4 regions of the Streptomyces sp. NPDC093260 genome follow, and region 1 is predicted to be linked to each of the others. Evidence: riboswitches for the same ligand, from Rfam matches in the RefSeq annotation. Region 1 holds a riboswitch; each other region holds the start of a gene.

What was found. Region 1 has a riboswitch for cyclic di-AMP ahead of AB0N63_RS26765 (C40 family peptidase). Riboswitches for the same ligand answer to the same signal wherever they lie in the genome.
Region 2: it holds a riboswitch for cyclic di-AMP, as region 1 does, so the genes downstream of both, AB0N63_RS33950 (M23 family metallopeptidase) here and AB0N63_RS26765 (C40 family peptidase) in region 1, are expected to answer to the same signal.
Region 3: it holds a riboswitch for cyclic di-AMP, as region 1 does, so the genes downstream of both, AB0N63_RS05855 (M23 family metallopeptidase) here and AB0N63_RS26765 (C40 family peptidase) in region 1, are expected to answer to the same signal.
Region 4: it holds a riboswitch for cyclic di-AMP, as region 1 does, so the genes downstream of both, AB0N63_RS29285 (transglycosylase family protein) here and AB0N63_RS26765 (C40 family peptidase) in region 1, are expected to answer to the same signal.

What each region holds. Positions count from the first base shown of each region.
Region 1 covers NZ_JBFBEK010000024.1:100,405-105,911, reverse strand. The annotation lists gene AB0N63_RS26775 (ANTAR domain-containing protein) at 1-85, opposite strand, end outside; gene AB0N63_RS26770 (hypothetical protein) at 413-760, shown strand; cyclic di-AMP (ydaO/yuaA leader) riboswitch at 1,165-1,378, shown strand; gene AB0N63_RS26765 (C40 family peptidase) at 1,382-1,855, shown strand; gene AB0N63_RS26760 (ATP-binding protein) at 2,712-3,158, opposite strand; gene AB0N63_RS26755 (helix-turn-helix transcriptional regulator) at 3,429-4,289, shown strand; gene AB0N63_RS26750 (DUF397 domain-containing protein) at 4,317-4,547, shown strand; gene AB0N63_RS26745 (8-amino-7-oxononanoate synthase) at 4,589-5,507, opposite strand, start outside.
Region 2 covers NZ_JBFBEK010000043.1:26,948-32,454, reverse strand. The annotation lists gene AB0N63_RS33960 (PrsW family intramembrane metalloprotease) at 1-229, shown strand, start outside; gene AB0N63_RS33955 (aldo/keto reductase) at 291-1,235, opposite strand; gene AB0N63_RS33950 (M23 family metallopeptidase) at 1,342-2,409, opposite strand; cyclic di-AMP (ydaO/yuaA leader) riboswitch at 2,421-2,578, opposite strand; tRNA gene AB0N63_RS33945 (tRNA-Met) at 2,993-3,066, opposite strand; gene AB0N63_RS33940 (dihydrofolate reductase family protein) at 3,114-4,367, opposite strand; gene AB0N63_RS33935 (hypothetical protein) at 4,533-5,507, opposite strand, start outside.
Region 3 covers NZ_JBFBEK010000003.1:368,575-374,081, forward strand. The annotation lists gene AB0N63_RS05840 (DNA topoisomerase IV subunit A) at 1-3, opposite strand, end outside; gene AB0N63_RS05845 (pitrilysin family protein) at 421-1,791, shown strand; gene AB0N63_RS05850 (pitrilysin family protein) at 1,788-3,176, shown strand; cyclic di-AMP (ydaO/yuaA leader) riboswitch at 3,400-3,562, shown strand; gene AB0N63_RS05855 (M23 family metallopeptidase) at 3,575-4,333, shown strand; gene AB0N63_RS05860 (GntR family transcriptional regulator) at 4,595-5,254, shown strand.
Region 4 covers NZ_JBFBEK010000029.1:83,382-88,888, forward strand. The annotation lists gene eno (phosphopyruvate hydratase) at 1-977, opposite strand, end outside; gene AB0N63_RS29285 (transglycosylase family protein) at 1,289-2,020, opposite strand; cyclic di-AMP (ydaO/yuaA leader) riboswitch at 2,025-2,190, opposite strand; gene AB0N63_RS29290 (transglycosylase family protein) at 2,373-3,491, opposite strand; gene AB0N63_RS29295 (cytochrome P450) at 3,649-5,064, opposite strand; gene AB0N63_RS29300 (nucleoside triphosphate pyrophosphohydrolase) at 5,295-5,507, opposite strand, start outside.

The sequences.
Region 1 (5,507 bases):
CGTGCAGCCGTTCGTGCTCCAGCACCAGGTCGGTGGTGGACAGCAGCTGGAGGGGGTGCCGCCTGGACATCGCGAAGAACACCATTGCAGATCCCCTGGGTCGTCGAACGGCCGGAGTTCCATCTCCAGCTTGCTCCAGGAGGGCGACGCGCACGACCGGAAGCCGACCGGCCGAGGGGTGCCGCCGGGTTGTGTACGTCCTGTACCTTCTCGACACCCGCGCCCCGCGCGGGGGCCGAGGACCGTCGCACGGAGGGCTGCGCCATGGACCGACCGTCCGCCCGCCGCATCACCCCGGAGGCCGTGGAGCGCGTGAGCGGAACCGTTCGGACGCCCCCGCCCCGGACGCCCGCTCCCCGGACGCTTGCTCCCCGGACGCCCGCTCCCGCCACGGTCGCGGGGTGAGCCGCCGATGCCGCCGCCCGCCCCGCCCGGACTGCCCGGGCCGTCCGCCGGACCGCCCTCGGAACCGCCGCTGCCGGCGCTGACCCGCGCCGAGTCGGAGCTGATCGACCGTTACCTCGTCGCGGTGGATCTGCTGGGCCGGATCAATCCGGGGCGGCACGAAAACACCTACAGCGGACTGAGGGCCGCTCAGGCGCTCGTCCGCGCGGCGGCCGAACTGCGGGACGCGCTCGCGCTGATGCACCGGCGTGGCGAGACCGAGCTGCACACGGCCACCCTGGCGCGAGCACTGCGGGCGCTCGACGGCGAGCGGCGGGCCGCCCGCGTCACCCTGCCGCCCCAGGACCCGAGTTGACGTACCCACAGACGTGCCGCCGTCGTGCCCGCAGGCGTGCCCCCGCCGTGCCCACCGATGCGCCTCGGACGCTCCCTCGGTGCGCTCGCATCACCGACGGAGCCGACACCCGCGGGCGGGACCCGAAACGGACCAAATGACGTACCGCCTTTCGGCGTAGATACACACCCTGTTTCGGCGTCTCCGCGGTTGCGCAACTCGCCTGCACGGATGGCGGAATACGCCGTTCCGCCGCTGGTCCGGGCCTCGCCGCGGGAGGACACAGTCGTTCGAACGCGCGAGTGTCCACCCGAACGGGTGAGTGGTGAGTAACAACACAAATCCTCGGTTGCGTTGGGATTTTCGGACATCCGTAGGTGAAGATCCCTGTCTGACGACAAGCCCCCGCCACAGCGGCGGGGCGGTCCGGGCGGACGCCGAGTCCTGCCGCCGCACGGACGACCGGTCGACGGGAGTGGATCGGCAGGAGTGGAGGACCCGAGCACGACGGGTCGCCGGAACGGTCACGCCATGGCCGGGTCGAGCAGCCCTTGGGGTGAAGCCGCAGCGATGCGGCCGGGCAACTTCGCCAGCCCGAATCCGACAGGTCATCCTTCACAGGCGGCTGACGAAGGGTTGCGCATGACTGCGCTCAATCGTGTCCCGTCGTTCATGGCCCGGGCCGGCACGGCCTCGGCCCTGACCATCGCCGCCGTCGGCGGTTCGATCGTGGTGCCCGGCGCCGCCTCCGACGCCTCGGCCGCGACTCTCGCGACGAAGGCGCTCCAGATCGCCGCGTCCAAGAAGGGCTCGCCCTACCAGTGGGGCGCCACAGGACCGCGGCGGTTCGACTGCTCCGGGCTCACGCTGTACTCGTTCAAGCGGGCCGGCAAGAAGCTGCCCCGCACGGCCGAGCAGCAGTACAACAAGACCCGCCACATCTCGGCGGGCAGCCGCCGCGCCGGCGACCTGGTGTTCTTCCACTCGGGCTCGTACGTCTACCACGTCGGCATCTACGCCGGCGCGGGCAAGATCTGGCACGCGCCGAAGACCGGGGACGTGGTGCGGCTGCAGAAGATCTGGACGAAGAGCGTGTGGTACGGGCGGGTCAGCTGACCCGCCCGAGGGCGGCGGCCCGGGTGACCGCCCGTCACCGCCGCCGGGCCGGCTCGCCGCCGCGCCCCCGGGCCCTGCCGCTCCGGGCCGGTCCGGCCCCCGCTGCGGTTTGCCGACCGGCGCGTCGGCCGCGGGCCGCGGTCCGACGCGGTCCACCGGCCGACGCGGCCGGTGACCGCCGGCGGTCACCGCCGTGGACCGCCCACCGGCCGACACGCACCGCCCGCGCCCGCCCCGTGCCCGGCGGCCCGCACCCGCACCCGCACCCGGGTACGGGGTCCGCTCCGGCCGTGCGCCGACCGGCGTCACGGCCACCGGGGCTACGGCGCTACGGCGCTACGGCGGCTACGGCCGGGATGGTCACGGCCATCGGCGGCCACGGCCGTCCGCCGTCCGCCGTCTGCCGTCTGCCGTCCGCCGTCCGCCGTCCGCCGTCTGCCGTCTGCCGTCTGCCGTCTGCCGTCTGCCGTCTGCCGACCGTCGCGGACCGCCCGGCCACTCGTGGTGCTCCGTCCGCAAGCCGTCCCACGGTCGCGACCGGAAGCCGAGCGACCGCCGCTGCCGGAAACCGACCCGGCGTCCCACACCCGGAAGCCGGTCCACCACCGCGGCTGCGAGCCGACTCGGCCGCAGGGCCGCAGGGCCGACCCGGCGGCACGGTCACCGGCGTCCGGTCGACGCGCTCACGGCCGCAGGCCGTGGCAGCCGCGGCCCGTCCGGGCCACCGCGGCCGCGGGTCAGCGGGCCCTTCCGGCGTGCGCACCCGCCCCGCCGGCCATGCACGGCACGCCCGCCCTCGCGGTCGTGGACGACCCGGTCGCTCGGGGCGTACGCCGCGCCCCGCTCCCGCCGCCGCTCAGCTCGCCGTCGCCGGGCGGTGGTCCCGTGGGGTCCACGGGAGTTCGATGCAGACCGTCTTGCCGCCCTCGCGGGTGGGTCTCACGCTCAACCTGCCGCCGCACTCCGCGGCGAGCCACCGGATGATCACCATGCCCCGGCCGTTGTCCTGCTGGACGGCGGCCGGCAGCCGCTTCGGGAACCGGGGGTGGCTGTCGGTCACCCCGATGCGCAGCAACTCGTCCCGCTCCAGAGCGAGGTCGACCGTGAAGGTGGGCGACTGCCCGAGAGTGTGCTGGACGGCGTTGGTGGCGAGCTCCGAGACGATGAGCCGTACGGTGTCGGCGGTCTCCGTCCGCGCCGGCAGACCCCATTCCGCCAGGGTGTCCACCGCGTAGGAGCGGGCGGCGGAGACCGAGGCGGGATCGCTCGGCAGAGTGACGGATGCTTCCAGGAGGTCTGCCATGGCGATGTCGTCCCTTTCCCACGGGGCCGTGGTCCGACACGGAGCGGATGGTTCGAGTACGGTCCCGGACTGGTGCTTCGCCGTCAGACTGCCATCACCACGCGGGTCCTGGTGGCGATCCACCGGGATATGCATATATCTGTCGCTCGAAGCGGTGAACTCTGCGACGGCCGACCGTATGCGGCAGGACTCTCCTCGCACCCGCGGGAACCGGTCCCGCCCGGCGCGGCGCGGTCCGTCGCGGGGAGCCGGAGGGAGGAAGGAGAGCCCATGCAGCACGGTCCCGTGGTGCGCCGCCGCAAGCTGGGCGCCGAACTGCGCGCACTGCGCACCGGCGCGGGTCTCACCAGCGGGCAGGCGGCCCGGCTGGTGGGCTGGCACCAGTCGAAGGTGAGCCGGATCGAGACCGGCACCAGCGGTACGAAGCCGGCCGACGTGCGGCTGCTGCTGGACGCCTACGACGTCCATGACACGCAGTTGCGGCGGCTGCTGCTGGCCCTGGCCGGCTCCGAGGACGGCGACGGCCGGCACCGCTGGTGGCACGCCTACCGCGGGGTCCTGCCCCCCACCTACCGAGACTTCATCAGCCTGGAGTCGCAGGCGACCGCGATGCGCACCCTGGAGACCACGGTCGTGCCCGGACTGCTCCAGACTCCCGAGTACGCCCGTGCGGTGACCCGGGCCGCCGTGGAGGGCCTCGACGAGGAGCGGCTGGACGCGCTGGTCGAGGTCCGGCTCGGCCGCCAGCACGTCCTGCGGGCCGATCCGCCGCTGGAGCTGAACGCGGTGCTCGACGAAGCCGTACTCCATCGTGAGGTGGGCGGCCCGGAGGTGATGGCGCGTCAGCTGGAGCGACTGGAGGAGGCGGCGCGGCTCCCGCAGGTGCGGTTGCAGGTACTGCCGTTCTCCGCCGGGGCCCACATCGGCGTCACCGGTCCCTTCGTCATCTTCTCTTTTTCTCACACTACTGATCTGGATGTGGTCGTTCTCGACCACTTGACGAGTAGCCACCATCTCGATCGGAAAGAAGACCTAGAGGCCTACACCGAGGCCTTCGACGCTCTTCGGTTCCACGCCCTGTCGGCCGAGGACTCGTCGGACTTCATCGCCGGGATGCGCCAGACCATGTGACGGCGCGCGACCGAACAAGGAGGCATCATGTCCGCTCCGCCGCGGCACGTACCTTCCAGCGCCGATCTCCACCGGGTGCGGTGGCTGCGCAGCAGCTACAGCACGGGAGCGAACAACTGTGTGGAGACCGCCCGACCGGCCTCGGGGCCGGGCGCCGGACTGCTCGCCGTGCGCGACTCCAAGGCCCCCGCCGGGCCCGCACTGCTCTTCTCCCCGGCCACTTGGGCGGACTTCACGGCCGCGGCGCACCGGTTCTGACCGCATTCCGCCGAGGCGACGCACGGCCGTGTCACGCCGACTCATGGTCGCGTTTCGCCGATCACCCGCACAGCGCGTTCGATCTGCGCCCCGGAGAGGTCCGCACGGGCGGTCAGTCTGAGCCGTGAGATGCCGTCGGGCACGGACGGCGGGCGGAAGCAGCCCACCGCCAGGCCCGCCGCACGGCAGTCGGCCGCCCATCGCACGGCCGCCTCCGGGGACGGCGCGCGCACGGAGACCACCGCGGCGTCCGGGCGTACCGCCTGAAGGCCCGCGGTGGTCAGGCGCGCGTGCAGGTCGGCCGCCACCGCGCGGGCCCGTTCCGCGCGCTCCGGTTCGCGGCGCAGCAGCCGCAGCGCGGCCAGCGCCGCGCCCGCCGCCGCGGGGGCGAGCCCGGTGTCGAAGATGAACGTCCGGCCCGCGTTGACCAGGTGTTCGATCACCCGGGCGGGTCCGAGGACGGCTCCGCCCTGGCTGCCGAGGGACTTGGAGAGCGTGGCCGTCACGACCACGTCGTCCGCGCCGGCGAGTCCCGCCGCGTGCGCCGCGCCGCGGCCGCCCGCGCCGAGGACGCCCAGGCCGTGGGCGTCGTCCACCACCAGTCCCGCGCCCCGCTCCCGGCAGACCTCCGCGAACCGCGCCAGCGGGGCGGCGTCGCCGTCGACCGAGAAGACCGTGTCGGAGACCAGGACAGCCGCCCCCTCGTGGGTGCCGAGCGCCTTGCGCACGGCCTCGGGGTCCGCGTGGGCGACGACCTGGGTCGTGGCGCGCGCCAGTCGGCAGCCGTCGATGAGGGAGGCGTGGTTGCCCGCGTCGGAGACGATCAGCGAGCCGTGCGGGGCGAGCGCGGTGACGGCGGCGAGGTTGGCGGCGTAGCCGGAGGAGAACACGAGCGCCGCCTCGAAGCCGCAGAACTCGGCGAGTTCGCGCTCCAGTTCGGTGTGGAGTGCGGTGGTGCCG
Region 2 (5,507 bases), on a different contig from region 1:
CCAGTCCCAGCGCTACGGCGCGCCGCACCCCCAGGGCCCCGGCTTCGGCCCGCGCCCTCAGACCGCCGGCCCCGGATCGTTCGGTCACGGGTATCCCCCGGGCGGCCCCGGAGCGCCCGGGCGGGCGCATCCCGGAGCGCAGGGGACCGGGCCGCACGGGTCGTACGGTTCCCCCGGCGCGCCGACGACGCCGTACCCCGCGTACAACCCGTACCGGACGCAGCCCTAGAGCCCTCGCGCGGTCCTGGCGCCCCGCCGCTACGAGGAGCGGCGCCGGGCGGCCGGGCGGCTCAGGCGGAGGCCTCGGTCAGCCTGCCGATCTCGTCGTCCGTGAGCCGCAGCCCGGCGACGGCGAGCAGGGGCGGCAGCTGTTCCACGGTCCGCGCCGAGGCGATCGGGGCGACCACCGTGGGCTGCGCCGCGAGCCAGGCCAGGGCCACCGTGGCGACCTCGGCGTCATGGGCGCGGGCGACCTCGTCCAGGGCGGCGAGGACCTTCTGGCCGCGCTCGGTGGCCAGGTGCTTGGCGGCGCCCTGGGCCCGCGCGCTGTCCACCGTCGCGCCCGGCCGGTACTTGCCGGTCAGGAAGCCGGAGGCCAGCGCGTAGTACGGCACCGCGGCCAGGCCGGCCCGCTCGGCGAGGTCCTGCAGTTCGCCCTCGTAGGTGTCGCGGGAGACGAGGTTGTAGTGCGGCTGGAGCGCGACGTAGCGGGCCAGGCCCTCGCGCTCGGAGAACTCCAGGGACGCCTTCAGGCGCTCGGCGGAGATGTTGGAGGCGCCGATCTGCCGCACCTTGCCCGCCTTCACCAGCTCGTCCAGGGCGCCGATGATCTCCTCGACGGGCACTTCGGGCTGGTCGAAGTGGGTGTAGTACAGGTCGATGTAGTCGGTGCCGAGGCGCTTGAGGGAGGCGTCGGCCGCGGCCCTGATGTTGGCGGCGGACAGGCCCTTGAAGTCGGGGTGCTGGCTGACCTTGGTGGCGACGACGATGTCGGAGCGGTTGCCGCGTTCCTTGATCCACTTGCCGATGATCGTCTCGGACTCGCCGCCGTGGTTGCCCTCGATCCACGCGGAGTAGGAGTCGGCGGTGTCGACGAAGTTGCCGCCGGCCGCCGTGTAGGCGTCGAGCACGGCGAAGGACTGGGTCTGGTCGGCCGTCCAGCCGAAGACGTTGCCGCCGAGGGCGAGCGGGAAGACCTCGAGGCCGGACTGGCCGAGCTTGCGGAGAGAAGTCATGTACGACATCAACGGCCACGGCGGAACGGCCCGTTCCGTGCCTCGCCGGGCCGGGACGCAAAGATCGCGCGAACAGAGCCCGGCACCACCGCCGTCCGAGGTCGGCTCAGGGGTTGAGGCCCTTGCCGTTCAACCAGGCCATCGGGTCGATGCCGGTGGCCTGCCCGCCCGGGTGGACCTCCAGGTGCAGATGCGGGCCAGTGACGTTGCCGGTGGCGCCGACCCGGCCGATGACCTCGCCAGTGCTCACCTTCTGGCCGGCCGAGACGCTGATCGAGGACTGGTGGCAGAACCACAGCTCGGTGCCGTCGTCGAGGGTGAGGATCGTGCGGTAGCCGTAGGCGCCGGCCCAGCCGGCCTCGGTGATGGTGCCGCTGTGGACGGCCTTGATCAGGGTGCCGGTGGGCGCGGCGAAGTCGAGGCCGGTGTGGTGGCCGGAGGACCACATGGAACCGGCCTGGCCGAAGGTGGAGGTGATCGTGTAGGACGAGGTCGGCAGCGTGTACTGCTTGGCCAGCTCGGCCAGCCGCGCCTCCTCGGCCTTGCGCTCGGCCTCCTCCTCCGCCTTCTTCTTCTCGGCGGCGGCCTTGGCCTCAGCCTCCTCCTTGGCCTTGGCGGCTTCGGCCTGCGCCTTCTTCACGGCGGCGGCCTCGGTGGCCTCCCGGGCCTTCGCCTCGACCTGCGCCTGCTGCTGCTCGGCCTGCGCCATGATCCGGTTGCGCAGCGCCTCGCCCGCGTCGGTGGTGCTCCGCCCGGCCTGGGTCCGCACGGAGGCGGCCTCGGCCACGTCGCTGAGCGCCGTCGCCGAGCCCTCGGGGGCCGCGGTGACCTCGCCGGAGTCGTCGAAGAGCGAGCCGACCGAGGGCAGGTGGTCCACGGCGGGCAGGTCGGGCAGGGAGATGGAGACCGGCGGCTTGCCGGTGTTGGCGCTGGCCATGCCGCCCGCGCCGACGGCGGCGATCACACCGACGCCGAGGACGGTGGAGCTGCGCGCGAGCCCGCCGCCGCGCTGCTTGGCGACGCGATGCCGGCCGCGTACGGGACGGAGGGATTCCTCGGTGGGGTTCCACTCCTCCCAGGGGCCCTCGTCGGGACGCCGCTCGCCGTAACCGAAGGACTCGGTGCGCTGGCTCGGCATGAACGGGGCTTCGGAGGCTGGCCGGTTGGACGCCACGCGGGCGTGCTCCTTTCCTTCCGCGTCGCCTACCGGGTTAGCTGACGGGTTCGGAGCGGGAAGGTCTCCTACGCGCGTCGACCGGCCATGACGGCACGGCGGACGACGTGCGATTCACCCCAAGGTGGTGGTTCCCCGGTTCCCTCGCGGGATTCGGCGCGTGCGCGCACGGAGCCGCCTCTTGTGACGGCTGGGACGACCGCGCTGCGTTATCGAACGTTAATAGACGCGGGGGTTTGATTCCAAGCCGCCCGTCTTGATCGTTAAACCTTTTTGGCCAAGACATAACACCCACGGGGGTCGCAAGTCGGGCGAGTTGATCAAGGATCAGGCCATGCACGTAGCCCCGCTCACCACTGTCGGCGCTCGGCGCGATGTGATGGTGTGTCAGTTGTTATGCGGAGGGGGACCATCCGCTCACGTGCGGTGACAGCACCGAGGGGGAGGTGAGGTGCCGTGTGGTGTGGTGCCGGGACGCGCGTGCGGCATGAGGTGTGGCGCGCGAGACGCGCACGACCCGGGCAGGCGCGGAAAACACTCAGGGCCGGAATCCTGTGATCGGATTCCGGCCCTGAGTCTTCAGTAGCGGGGACAGGATTTGAACCTGCGACCTCTGGGTTATGAGCCCAGCGAGCTACCGAGCTGCTCCACCCCGCGTCGGTGAAACCAGTGTATCCCATGTTCGGGACTGGTTGCACACACGTTCACCGGCGCCCCGTCTCCAGGTGCCGGTTCGGCTCCCGGGCCGCCGCCTCGAACTCCGGCAGGACGACGACCTCCACCCCGGCCGCCGCCAGGATGCCGGCCCCGTCGGCCGCCTCGACGAACGTGTCCGGCTCCCGCCAGGCCGTGACCACGCGCCGCACGTCGGCGTCCAGAATCAGCCGGGCGCACGGGCGCGGCCGGGAGGCGCGTCGGGCGCACGGTTCCAGGCTGCTGTACACCGTGGCCCCCGGGAGCCGGGGGTCCGCCGGATCGATCTTGGCCAGCGCCGCCTCCTCCGCGTGCACGACGGGATCGCCGGCCTCCCGCGAGTGGCCCCGCGCCAGCTCGGTGCCGTCGGCGGCGACGACCACCGCACCCACGCTGAACGCCGTCGCCGAGGGCGGGCACAGCAGCGCCAGCTCGCAGGCGATCCGCAGCCAGTGCCGGTCCGCGGGCACGGTCCGGCCGCCCGGGCCGGGCGCCGTGGGCTCGTACCGCATGAGCACCACGTCCTCGACGGCCCGGGTCTCCACCAGCCGCAGGCGCCCGCGCTGGTACGCCCCCGGCCCGAACAGCCGGGGCGCGGCGGGGTCACCCACGAACAGCGGGGCCAGCACGAGCTGCACCTCGTCGGCGAGCTGCCGCTGAAGCAGTTGCGTGTGGATCGTGCCACCGCCCTCGACCATGAGCCGGCGCACGCCGAACACGTCGTGCAGGTGCTCCAGCAGGCGGCGCCAGTCCAGCTCGGGACCGAGCGGAACGATGTGGACGGGGCCGGTCTCCGCGGCACCGGGCTGTGCGGGGGGCGGCGGGGCGACGGCGGGCATGGGGGACGGCTGGTCAGCAGGCGGGGAGGACGGCCGGTCGGCGGGCGCGGTGGCCGGGGCGAGGCCCGTGCGGCGCAGGCGTTCGGCGCCCGCGTCGGTCGTGTAGACGGCCTTGGCGCCGCCCGTGTGCCAGAAGCGCGCCCGGGGGTCCAGCTCGCCGGAGGCGCTGACCGTGACCTTCAGCGGGTACTCGGGCTGCCCGGCGGCGACCCGGGCGCCGCGCCGCTCGGGCGAGTTGACCAGCAGCCGCGGGTTGTCGGCGCGCAGGGTGCCGGCGCCGACGAGGATCGCGTCCACGGACGCCCGTACCTCGTCCACCCGGTCGAAGTCGGCGGGGCCGGACAGCAGGAGGCGGTCGGGGCCGGTGTCGTCCAGGTAGCCGTCGAGGGAGACGGCGGCGGACAGCAGGACGTACGGGAGGGGCATCGACGCATTCTCCAGGAGCCGGGACGGGGGGCGGGCGAGGTGAGGGGGACCGGGCCGGACGGCCGGGCGGGCGGACGGGGCGCGTGGTCCCAGTCTGGCGGAGCCGTCCGCCGCACGCGGCCACCCGCACCCGTGCGCGCCGGCCCTGCCCACAGAGCTACGGATCTACGGAATGCCGAGTTCGAAGAGGGCGTACCCCGCATACGAGCCGGAGGCCAGCGCCGCGATGCCGAGCAGCGTGTACAGGACGGCAGGTCGGAGCCGGCGCAGGGCGAGGGCGAGCGGGAGGAACAGCGGGAAGGCGGGGAGCAGATAGCGCGAGACGTTGCCGAAGATCTGCTGGCTGCCCAGGACCAGCGCCATGGTCAGGACCGTGTAGACGACCAGGGCGGCCGGTGGCCGCAGCCGGATCAGCAGCACGAGCAGGGCGACCGCCAGCAGCACCACCGCGACGCCGATCAGGTCCTCGAACGGGTACGCGAAGACGTAGTCGTAGTGGCCCACCGGCAACGAGGTGAGCACGTGCAGCGTGTGCTTGCCGTAGTCGAAGGAGTGGGCCCATGCCCCGCTCTGGAGCTTGAAGTAGCCGCCGTAGTCGCCCATGCGGTGGCCCACCCAGGCGAGGTAGCCGGCCAGGCCGAGCGGGGCGACGAGCAGCGCGGCCAGCGGGCGCCCACCGTCCTCGCGCCGGTACAGCGCGAGCAGGGCGGCCACGGCGAGAGCGGCGATCAGCGCGGCGGCGGTGGGACGGTTGAGTCCGGCGAGGAGGGTCAGGACGCCGGCGGTGAGCCAGCGGCGGGTGAGGACGGCGTGGCAGGCCCAGACGGCGAGGGCGACGTAGAGCGAGTCGGAGTAGACCGCCCACTCCGCGCCGGAGCCGGGCCACACGGCCCACAGCCCGGCCGCGGCGAGCCCGGCCCGCCGGCCGCCGAACCGCTCGGTGAGCGTGTGGATCCCCAGGGCTGCGGCGAACGACGCGACGATCGAGACCAGCATCCCGGCGCCGTACGTGCCCAGGCCGGTGACCTCGCAGACCAGCCGTATCAGGGCCGGGTAGAGCGGGAAGAACGCCGCCGAGTTCTCCCGGACGGTGATCAGGCCGGTCGCGCCGGGGATCGCCTCCAGCACGGGGTGGTAGCC
Region 3 (5,507 bases), on a different contig from region 1:
CATCGCTGCCGGCTCCTTGCTGAAGCGTGTGACGGGATCTGACGCGGACCATTGTGGACCGCCCGACTGACAACGCGGACCGGACCCCGCCCCTTGACCGCCGGAGGCACCGTACGCGGACCCGCCCAACACCCCCGCGCAGACCCCCCACAGACGGCCTGGCGCGCCCCGCCGCACCCCCCGCGCGCTGCCCTGCACCCCCTCACGCCCCACCACGCGCCATGGGCGCTCCCGTGCGCCGCACACGCCCTCGCCGCGCCCCGGGGCTCCCCGCGCGGCCGGTCGCCGTCCCTCTTTCGTTCTCGCTCTCGGCGTACGACGTCCGGGAACTTCGCCAGGCGTGCGCGCGCTTGCATACAGTGGCAGGACCGGCAGGAAAAGGGCGGTTTCCAGACCGCCATCGCGATCGAAGGGACGTACATGCCCATGGGTCACACGGCCACAGCCGAGGCAGGCTCCGGCGGCCTGACAGCGACCGAGCACCGCCTGGCCAACGGCCTTCGCGTGGTGCTCTCAGAGGACCACCTGACCCCGGTCGCGGCGGTGTGCCTCTGGTACGACGTCGGCTCCCGTCACGAGGTCAAGGGACGCACCGGTCTGGCTCACCTCTTCGAGCACCTGATGTTCCAGGGCTCCGCCCAGGTCAAGGGCAACGGCCACTTCGAACTGGTGCAGGGCGCCGGCGGCTCGCTCAACGGCACCACCAGCTTCGAGCGCACCAACTACTTCGAGACCATGCCCGCCCACCAGCTGGAGCTCGCCCTCTGGCTGGAGGCCGACCGCATGGGCTCGCTGCTGGCCGCCCTCGACGAGGAGTCCATGGAGAACCAGCGGGACGTCGTCAAGAACGAGCGCCGCCAGCGCTACGACAACGTCCCCTACGGCACCGCCTTCGAGAAGCTGACCGCCCTCGCCTACCCGGAGGGCCACCCCTACCACCACACGCCCATCGGGTCGATGGCGGACCTGGACGCGGCCACCCTGGAGGACGCCCGCGCGTTCTTCCGCACCTACTACGCGCCCAACAACGCCGTCCTGTCGGTCGTCGGCGACATCGACCCGCAGCAGACGCTCGCCTGGATCGAGAAGTACTTCGGCTCCATCCCCGCCCACGACGGCAAGCCCGAGCCGCGCGACGGCTCCCTGCCCGACGTCCTCGGCGAGCAGCTGCGCGAGGTCGTCGAGGAGGAGGTCCCCGCCCGCGCCCTGATGGCCGCCTACCGGCTGCCGGAGGACGGCACGCGCGCCTGCGACGCCGCCGACCTCGCCCTCACCGTCCTCGGCGGCGGCGAGTCCTCCCGGCTCTACAACCGTCTGGTGCGCCGCGACCGCACCGCCGTCGCGGCCGGCTTCGGCCTGCTGCGGCTGGCCGGCGCGCCGTCCCTCGGCTGGCTGGACGTCAAGGCCTCCGGCGACGTGGAGGTGCCGGTCATCGAGACCGCCATCGACGAGGAGCTGGCCCGGTTCGCCGAGGAGGGACCGACCGCCGAGGAGATGGAGCGCGCGCAGGCCCAGCTGGAGCGCGAGTGGCTGGACCGGCTCGGCACGGTGGCCGGCCGCGCCGACGAACTGTGCCGGTTCGCCGTCCTGTTCGGCGACCCGCAGCTCGCCCTGACCGCCGTCCGGCGCGTCCTGGAGGTGACCCCCGAGGAGGTCCAGGAGGTCGCCAAGGCCCGCCTGCGCCCCGACAACCGCGCGGTGCTCGTCTACGAGCCGACGCCCGCCGCCGCGGCCGACGCCCAGGACGCGGACGCCGCGGCCACCGACGACACCGAGGAGACGGCGAAGTGACCGAGCTGGCCACCATGGACTTCCACCCCCAGCCGCAGCCCGGCGAGGCCAGGCCGTGGGCGTTCCCGGCGCCTGAGCGCGGCGCCCTCGACAACGGTCTCACCGTGCTGCGCTGCCACCGCCCCGGCCAGCAGGTCGTCGCCGTCGAGGTGCTGCTCGACGCGCCCCTGGACGCCGAGCCGAAGGGCCTGGACGGCGTCGCCACGATCATGGCGCGGGCCTTCTCCGAGGGAACCGACAAGCACTCCGCCGAGGAGTTCGCCGCCGAGCTGGAGCGCGCCGGCGCCACCCTCGACGCGCACGCCGACCACCCCGGCGTCCGGCTCAGCCTGGAGGTGCCCGCCTCCCGGCTGGCCAAGGGCCTCGGGCTGCTCGCCGACGCCCTCAGGGCGCCCGCGTTCGCCGACTCCGAGGTGGAGCGGCTGGTGGGCAACCGGCTGGACGAGATCCCGCACGAGCTGGCCAACCCCTCCCGCCGCGCCGCCAAGGAACTCTCCAAGGAGCTGTTCCCGGCCGACGCGCGCATCTCCCGCCCGCGCCAGGGCACCGAGCACACCGTCCGCGCCATCGACGCGGCGGCCGTCCGCGCCTTCTACGACCGCCATGTACGGCCCGCCACGGCCACCGCCGTGGTGGTCGGCGACCTCACCGGCATCGACCTGGACGCACTGCTCGGCGAGACCCTCGGCGCCTGGACCGGCTCGCCGACCGAGCCGCGGCCCGTGCCGCCGGTCACCGCCGACGACACCGGCCGCGTGGTCATCGTGGACCGCCCCGGCGCGGTCCAGACGCAGCTGCTCATCGGCCGTGTCGGCCCCGACCGGCACGACCGGGTGTGGCCCGCGCAGGTGCTCGGCACCTACTGCCTCGGCGGCACCCTCACCTCCCGCCTGGACCGCGTCCTGCGCGAGGAGAAGGGCTACACCTACGGCGTGCGGGCCTTCGGCCAGGTGCTGCGCTCGGCCCCCGACGGCTCGGGCGCCGCGATGCTCGCCATCAGCGGCTCGGTCGACACGCCGAACACCGGCCCGGCCCTGGACGACCTGTTCACGGTGCTGCGCAAGCTCGCCGCGGGCGGTCTCACCGACGCCGAGCGGGACGTCGCCGTGCAGAACCTCGTCGGCGTGGCGCCGCTGAAGTACGAGACGGCGGCGGCCGTGGCGAGCACCCTGGCCGACCAGGTGGAGCAGCACCTGCCCGACGACTACCAGGCGACGCTCTATCAGCAGCTCGCCGCCACCGGCACGGTGGAGGCCACCGCGGCCGTCGTCAACGCCTTCCCGGTGGACCGCCTGGTGACCGTCCTCGTCGGCGACGCGGCGCAGATCAAGGAGCCGGTCGAGGCCCTGGGCATCGGTCAGGTCACCGTCGTCGCCGCCGAGTAGCGGCATCCGCCGCCCGCGCGGGGCGACGGCGACGCACGCGTGCGCGTGGGGCCCTGGTGACCGAAGCGTCACCAGGGCCCCGTCGTGTCCGAATTGCGGGAGAGGCTGCCTGTCTGACCTGTGGCCTGCGCTACAAAACACCGGATCCGTTTGGGAATCGAAACCGGCCCCGTCTAGCGTCGATCCGGCTGTTCGTCAGGCAGTGCGCCGCACCCGCGGCACCGGACAGTCATCGCCGAGTCCCCGTACGGCGCGAGCCAGGGGAGCCGGGGACCCACGCAGTCCCTGGGGTGAATCGGACGCCCACGCGCCGGCGAGGGGGTCCGTAGGAGACCTTCCTGCTCCGAACCCGTCAGCTAACCCGGTAGGCGAGAGGGAAGGAAAGGACCCACGTCTGCATGGCGTTCACGCGCGCCACCGGGAAGCACCGCCGGCCCAGCCGGATGCACCGCACCACCGTCCGAGCGGCGGGCGTCGCGGCCCTCACCACCACCGGCGTCCTCGGCACCCTGGCCGCCGCCCCGGCGCTCGCCGCCGAGACCCCGGCCCCCGAGGACACCGGCCTCACCCCGGTCATCACCATCGGTGACACCGTCGCCGCCAAGATCGACGCGCAGGCCGCCGCGCAGCAGCACGCCGCGGAGCAGAAACTGGCCGAGCAGGCCGCCCGCGAGAAGGCCGCCGCGCTGGCCAAGAAGGAGCGCGAGGCCAAGGAGCGCGCCGCCCGCGAGGCCGAGCGCAAGCGCCTGAACACCTTCGTGCCGCCGATCTCCGGCTCCTACGTCTCCACCGGCTACAAGACCGGCGGCTCCCTGTGGTCCTCCGGCTCCCACACCGGCGTCGACTTCCACGCCGCGAGCGGCACCACCGTGCACGCGGTCGGCGTCGGCACCGTCGTGGAGACCGGCTGGGGCGGGGCGTACGGCAACCAGATCGTGATCCGGATGGCCGACGGCATGTACACGCAGTACGGCCACCTGTCGTCCGTCGGCGTCACGGTGGGCCAGCAGGTCGTCGCGGGGCAGCAGATCGGCGTGTCCGGCGCGACCGGAAACGTCACCGGGCCGCACCTCCACTTCGAGGCCCGCACCACCCCGGACTACGGCTCCGACGTCGATCCGGTCGCCTACCTGCGCCAGCACGGTGTGAACGTCTGACCAACGGCCCGCGACCGCCGAAGAGCGCAGAGCACGACCGCACGACAAGTGCGGAAGACCACGGACGGTCCACGAAGCCCCGGCCCCGAGCCGGGGCTTTCGGCATTTCCAGCCGCCCAGGTATTTTGCTGTCCAAAAATTTCCCATGGAACCCGGCTGCCCGTCGGAAATCCCGGCGTATTGCAATAGAGTCACGGAACAGGTGTCGCCCGTCGCCGGTGCGGCACGGTGATTTGAGCGTGATTCGGGCGGAGGTCGGGAATGCGTGTTCCGGCGCACTCGGTGTGCACGGCGATCAGGGACGACATCGTCGCCGGTGTCTATGAGCGCGGCAGCCGGCTCACCGAGGAAGTCCTCGCCCGCCGCTACGGCGTCTCCCGCGTCCCGGTGCGCGAGGCGCTGCGCACCCTGGAGGCGGAGGGCTTCGTGGTGACGCGACGGCACGCGGGCGCGTGCGTGGCGGAGCCGACCGGGCAGGAGGCCGCCGATCTGCTGGACATGCACCGGCTGCTGGAGCCGCTGTGCGCCGCCCGGGCCGCCGAGCGGCGCACCCAGGCCCATCTCAAGGTGCTGCGCGGCCTGGTCAGACTGGGGCAGGAGCGGGCCGCGAGCGGCTCGGGCGAGGAGCTGCGGGCGCTCGGGGGCTGGTTCCACGAGACGCTGGCGCAGGCCTGCGACAGTCCGGCGCTGACCGCGACGCTCACCCAGCTGCGGCACAAGATCGCCTGGATGTTCGTGGTGGAGACCCCGGCCGACCCCGTCGCGGCCTGGTCCGAGCACGGCGCCATCGCGGACGCCGTGGCCCGCCGCGACGGCGAGCGCGCGCGTGCGCTGACCGCCGCGCACACCGAGCGGACGGCCGCCGTGTGCCGCGTGAGGACTTCGCAACATCCCGTAAACATGTCGGGCGCGTGGCATTAACACGGTGCCCGTATACAAAGAGGGATATCCGATCTAGACGAATTACCGCTGCCCTTTTCGCGGGTTTTCGTAATTCCCGTGAGAGTGCGGTGCGGTGGGTTCTTCGAGGCTGCCCGGAAATGCGCTGACGCGACCGCCGGAGACGTCCGGGCCGTCCGGCTCCGAAACGTCACGCGCAGAAAGCCGGACGCACGGAAACCGGGCCACACCGGATCCCGAAAGCCCCCGGCCGCGGCAACTGCGGGGTCCGCAA
Region 4 (5,507 bases), on a different contig from region 1:
ATGCCGCGGGCGAGGCGCTCGGGGTTGGTGACGAACAGGTCGTCGCCGACGAGCTGGACCTTCTCGCCGAGCTTGTCGGTGATGACCTTCCAGCCTGCCCAGTCGTCCTCGAACAGCGGGTCCTCGATGGAGACCAGCGGGTAGGCCGCCACCAGCTCCTCGTAGTACTCCGTCATCTCGGCGGCGGAGCGCTCCTTGCCCTCGAAGAGGTACTTGCCGTCCTTGTAGAACTCGGAGGCGGCGACGTCGAGCGCCAGGGCGATCTGCTCGCCGGGGGCGTAGCCGGCTTCCTTGATGGCCTCGAGGATCAGGTCCAGGGCCTCGCGGTTGGAGCCGAGGTTCGGGGCGAAGCCGCCCTCGTCGCCGAGGCCGGTGGCCAGACCCTTGGCCTTCAGCACCTTCTTGAGGGTGTGGTAGACCTCGGCGCCCCAGCGCAGGGCCTCGGAGAAGGACTCCGCGCCGATCGGGGCGATCATGAACTCCTGGATGTCCACGTTGGAGTCGGCGTGCGAGCCGCCGTTCAGGATGTTCATCATCGGCACCGGCAGCAGGTGCGCGTTGGGGCCGCCCAGGTAGCGGAAGAGCGGGAGGTCGGACGCCTCGGAGGCGGCGTGCGCGACGGCGAGCGAGACGCCGAGGATGGCGTTGGCGCCGAGGGAGCCCTTGTTGTCGGTGGCGTCCAGGTCGAACATGGCCTGGTCGATCAGCCGCTGCTCGGTGGCGTCGTAGCCGACCAGCTCCGGGCCGATCTGCTCGATCACGGCGAGGACGGCCTTCTCGACGCCCTTGCCCTGGTAGCGGTTCGGGTCACCGTCGCGCAGCTCGATGGCCTCGAAGGCGCCGGTGGAGGCGCCGGACGGGACGGCGGCACGACCCGTGCTGCCGTCGTCGAGGCCGACCTCGACCTCGACCGTGGGGTTGCCTCGGGAGTCCAGGATTTCCCGGGCTACGACGACGTCGATGGACGGCACGAGCATCTCCTTCGTGGATGTGACGCTTGAAGTGCGGGGCAGGTGTGCCTTGCGGCTAGAGCCTAACCGTCCCGGGGCGCCGACCGGCCGACCGACCGTCCCGTGGACAGGGTGACGCTACACATTGTTCCAGCACGGAACAAAGGGGCCGGTGACGGGGCCGGGAACAGAAGGTGAAAAAGCCCCGCCCCGGTGCGTACGGGGGAGAACGCACCGGGGCGGGGAGCCCGTGGGGACGGGGGGTCAGCCCCGTGTGGACGCCACCATGGTGGCGCTCACGCCGGGGCGGGGCCGGTGAGCGGGCCCGCGGCCTGCTGTCACTTCAGGTGCAGCTGCTGGCCCGGGTAGATGAGGTCGGCGTCCTGGACGATGTCCTTGTTGAGCCGGAACAGCTTCTCCCAGCCGCCCTGGACGTGGTGCGCGGCGGCGATGGAGCTGAGGGTGTCGCCGGCGACCACCTTGTACTCGCCGTCGCCCTTCGCGACCTTCTTGCCGGTCGGGGTGGTGACGGTCTTCTTCGGAGCCGGCCGCGTGGCGGAGCGGTTGGCGCTCTGCTGCTCGGTGGAGCGGCCGGCGGCGCTGCTCCCGGACGAGCCGCTGCTCTTCGAGCTGCTGCCGGAGTCGTTGCCCGACGAGGAGGAAGAGGACGAGGAGGAGCTGGTGTCGCCCGAGTACGAGGCGCCGGACAGGCCCTTGCCGCAGACCGGCCAGGCGCCCTTGCCCTGGCCCGCGAGGACCTTCTCGGCGACGGCTATCTGCTGCGACTTGCTCGCCAGGTCGGCGCGCGAGGCGTAGGCGGTGCCGCCGTACGCGGCCCAGGTGGAGTTGGTGAACTGCAGGCCGCCGTAGAAGCCGTTGCCGGTGTTGATCGACCAGTTGCCGCCGGACTCGCACTGCGCGACCGCGTCCCACTCGGAGGCGGTGGCGGCGGAGGCGTTGCCCGCGGCCATCAGCGGCGCGGCCACGGCGGCACCGGTGACTCCGGCGAGCGCGATGGCCCGGGTGGCCTTGGAGGGACGACGGTGCTTGCCCTTGCTGGAAAACAGCATGGTTGGATCCCCTCACCGACGCCTGCGAGGTGAGCTGTCGGGTTCGGGCCGGTTGAGTTGCCCGGCCGCGCCCTCGATGAGGCACGGCTTCACCCCCAGCCGCTCCGGTCAACCGACCGGCGCGGCAACTTACCTGGGTCCCCCGCTCCTGCCTGCGGCGCGTGACGCGACGACTGTTCCCGTACGGCCGCTGGCAGGATTCGGCGTTGCGGCCGCCGGGGCTCGCGGTGGCGAGCGATCACGACCGTAGACACGCGATCGACGGAATTTCAAAGACGATCAGGGCTTCTGAGACTCATCCCACACTTTCACCGAAAGGGACATTCGGCGCGAAGCGTGACGTGAACTCCCCCTAGTTTGCGGCGTTTTCGGCGGGGACATCCAGGGTCTGACCGGCGGCGACGCGGTTCGGGTCGGAGCCGATGACGCTCTGGTTGGCGGCGTAGAGCGCGTGCCATCCACCGTCCACGTCAAGGGAGTCGGCGATGGAGGCGAGGGAGTCGCCGGAGCGGACGGTGTAGGAGCCGCCGACCGTGTCGGTGGCGAGTCCGTCGGTCCGGGAGGCGTGCCGACCGCCCGCGGCGGCCGCGGAGTCGCCAGCGGGGTCCTCGGCGGCGCTGCCGCCGCGATGCCGGCCGCCGCCCAGCGCCCCGGTGTCCACGAGGGCCGAAGAGCCCACCACCTGCTGGGGGTTGACCGAGTAGTCGGAGTCGCCGGACCCGGCACCCGCCGAGGGGGTCGTACCAGGCGTACCGGACGTGTGGGATGTGTCGGACTTGGCCGTGTCGTCCTTCTTCGTGGGCGAGGAGGGCGAAGTGGACTGCTTCGCGGCGGGGTCGTCGGGCCGGTCCGCCGAACGGGACGTACCGGGCGTACCGGACGGCGAGTCCGTCGTGTCGCCGTCGGCGGCGGTGGAACCGGACGAACCGGTGGAGTTGGACGAACCGTGGGACGAGTCGGACAGGCCGGGGTCCTCGTCGCCGGACGAACCGGAGGTACCGGATGAACCGGACGACTTGCCGGTGCCTGTCGCGCCCTTCCCGGAAGTGGTGGGCGCGGAACCGCCCACGCCCGTGTCGACCTCGGCCGCGCCCGAACTCCTGGTGAGCCCGGCGAGCAGCCCGCAGGTGTGCCAGGCGCCCGGGCCGCGGTCGGCGAGTATCTTCTCGGCCACGGCTATCTGCTGGGACCGGCTGGCCTGGTCGGGGCTCGCCGCGTACGCGAGGCCGCCGTACTGCTCCCAGTCGTCCTGCGTCAGCAGCAGGCCCCCGTAGTAGCCGTTGCCGTTGTCGGCGCTCCAGGAGCCGCCGGTCTCGCACTGCGCCACCTTGTCCCACGTGGTGCCGTCGGCCGCGCTGGCGCCGGAGGCGGCGACGAGCGGGATGGCGATGGCCGAGCCGGTGACGCCGGCGGCGACGAGGAGGGCCGGAGCCTGGCGGGGGCGACGGTGACGACCGTTCCCGGAGAGCATGCGGAGACCTTTCGGCGACAACGGTGACGGCGCGGCGGGCGGTGACCGCCGCCGCGCTGATGCGTGAAGGTAGCCGCTCCCGATCACTTGTCACAAGTTAATGCCGCGTAGATCACGTGAACATCACATAGTTGAACTCGTATCAGCTTTGCGTTCGTCAAGGAGACGTGGAAGGGGGCGGGGCGGGAGTCCGGTCGGGGCCCGGGGCGGGGTCGCGAGTGGAGCCGGGGACGGGGTTCGGGGTCGGGGTCGGGGTCGGGGTGAAGCGGACCGGGAGGGTGCGCAGGCCGCGCATGATGAGGCCGCCGCGCCAGCGCAACTCCGCCGGGTCCGCGTCCAGTCGCAGGTCGGGCAGCCGGGTGAGGAGGGTGGCCAGCGCGGTCTGGCCCTCCAGCCGGGCGAGCGGCGCGCCGAGGCAGTAGTGGATGCCGTGGCCGTAGCCGAGGTGCTGGTTGTCCCGCCGGGCGAGGTCCAGGGTGTCCGGGTCGGCGAACCGCTCCGGGTCCCGGTCGGCCGCGGCCAGCACCACCAGCACCGGGTCGCCGGCGGCGATGTCCTGGCCGCCGAGGGTGAGCGGGCGGGTGGCGAACCGCCAGGTGGCCAGCTCCACCGGGCCGTCGTAGCGCAGCAGTTCCTCCACACCGGTCTCCAGCAGGCCGCGTTCCCCCGCGGCGAGCGACCTCTGCAGCCGGCCGCGCTGGTCCGGGTGGGTGAGCAGGGCGTAGGTGCCGTTGCCGATGAGGTTGACCGTGGTCTCGAAGCCCGCGAACAGCAGGATGAAGGCCATGGCCGCGGCCTCGTTCTCGGTGAGGTGCTCGCCGTGGTCGGAGGCGCGGATCAGACCGGAGATGAGGTCCTCGCCGGGGGTGGGCTCGGCGGGGAGCGCCAGGCGCTTGCGGTGGATGAGGTCGGCGAGGTAGGCGCGCATCTTCTTCACCGAGCGGGCGACGCCGCCGCGGGGGCCCTTGCCGTGCCGGATCATCATCCCCGCCCAGTCCCGGAAGTCGTCCTGGTCCTCGCGGGGGACGCCGAGCAGGTCGCAGATGGCGTAGATGGGCAGGGGGAAGGCGAACTCGTGGATGAGGTCGGCGCTGCCGTGCGCGGCGAAGCGGTCGATGAGGTCGTCGGCGAGTTCCTGGACGCGGGGGGCGAACTCCGCGACGCGGCGGGGGGTGAAGGCCTTGCTGACCAGGCGGCGCAGGCGGGTGTGGTCCGGGGGGTCGATGTTGAGCAGGTGCGTCATCAGGTCGGCCTTGCGCTCGCCCGGGATGCCGGTCTTCCCCTTGGCGTGGGCCGGTTCGTGGTGATGCGCGGGGTTCTTGGAGAGGCGGGGGTCGGCCAGGGCCTGTCTGGCGTCGGGGTAGCGGGTGACCAGCCAGGCCTCCACTCCGCTGGGAAGGCGGGTGCGGTGCACGGGGGCGTGTTCTCTGAGCCAGGCGTAGGCGGGGTAGGGGTTGGTGGCGAAGTCCCAGGTGAAGAGGGTGGGGGCGGCTGTGGGGGCCTGGTGGGGTGCGGTGCCTTCGGGGTCTTCCCGGCGCGGGGTGGGGTCGGGGGTGGGTGGCTGGTCTTGCATGGGGGTGACCCTAGTCGTGAGGGTGCGGGGGGCGGTCCGGGACGGGCCGCCCCCCGCACCTCCTTCCCGTCCCGAACCTGGGGGCTGCGCCCGCAGAGCCCGCTGAGGCTCGTTGGCCCGTGCGGATCCGTGAGGCCGGGCGCGCCCACGCGGCGGAGCCGCACATCAGTACAGCCCCGCGCCCCTCAGCCGGCCCTCCGGGACTCCCCGGCCGCTTCCCTCCAGCTCCCTCAGACTCCCTCTGTCCTTCTGATCGCGTCCCTGTACGTCCTTGCCGCTGCTCTCAGTGCCGCCTCCGGGTCTGTTCCCCGGGATTCGGCTTCTGCGGCCAGGCTCAGGAGGGTGTAGCCGATGCCCTCTCCTCGGGGGAGGGGGACGGCGAGGCCGGCCGTGCGGGCCCGGGAGGCGAGTTTGGCGGCCAGAGCCAGGGCGGGCTGGCCCAG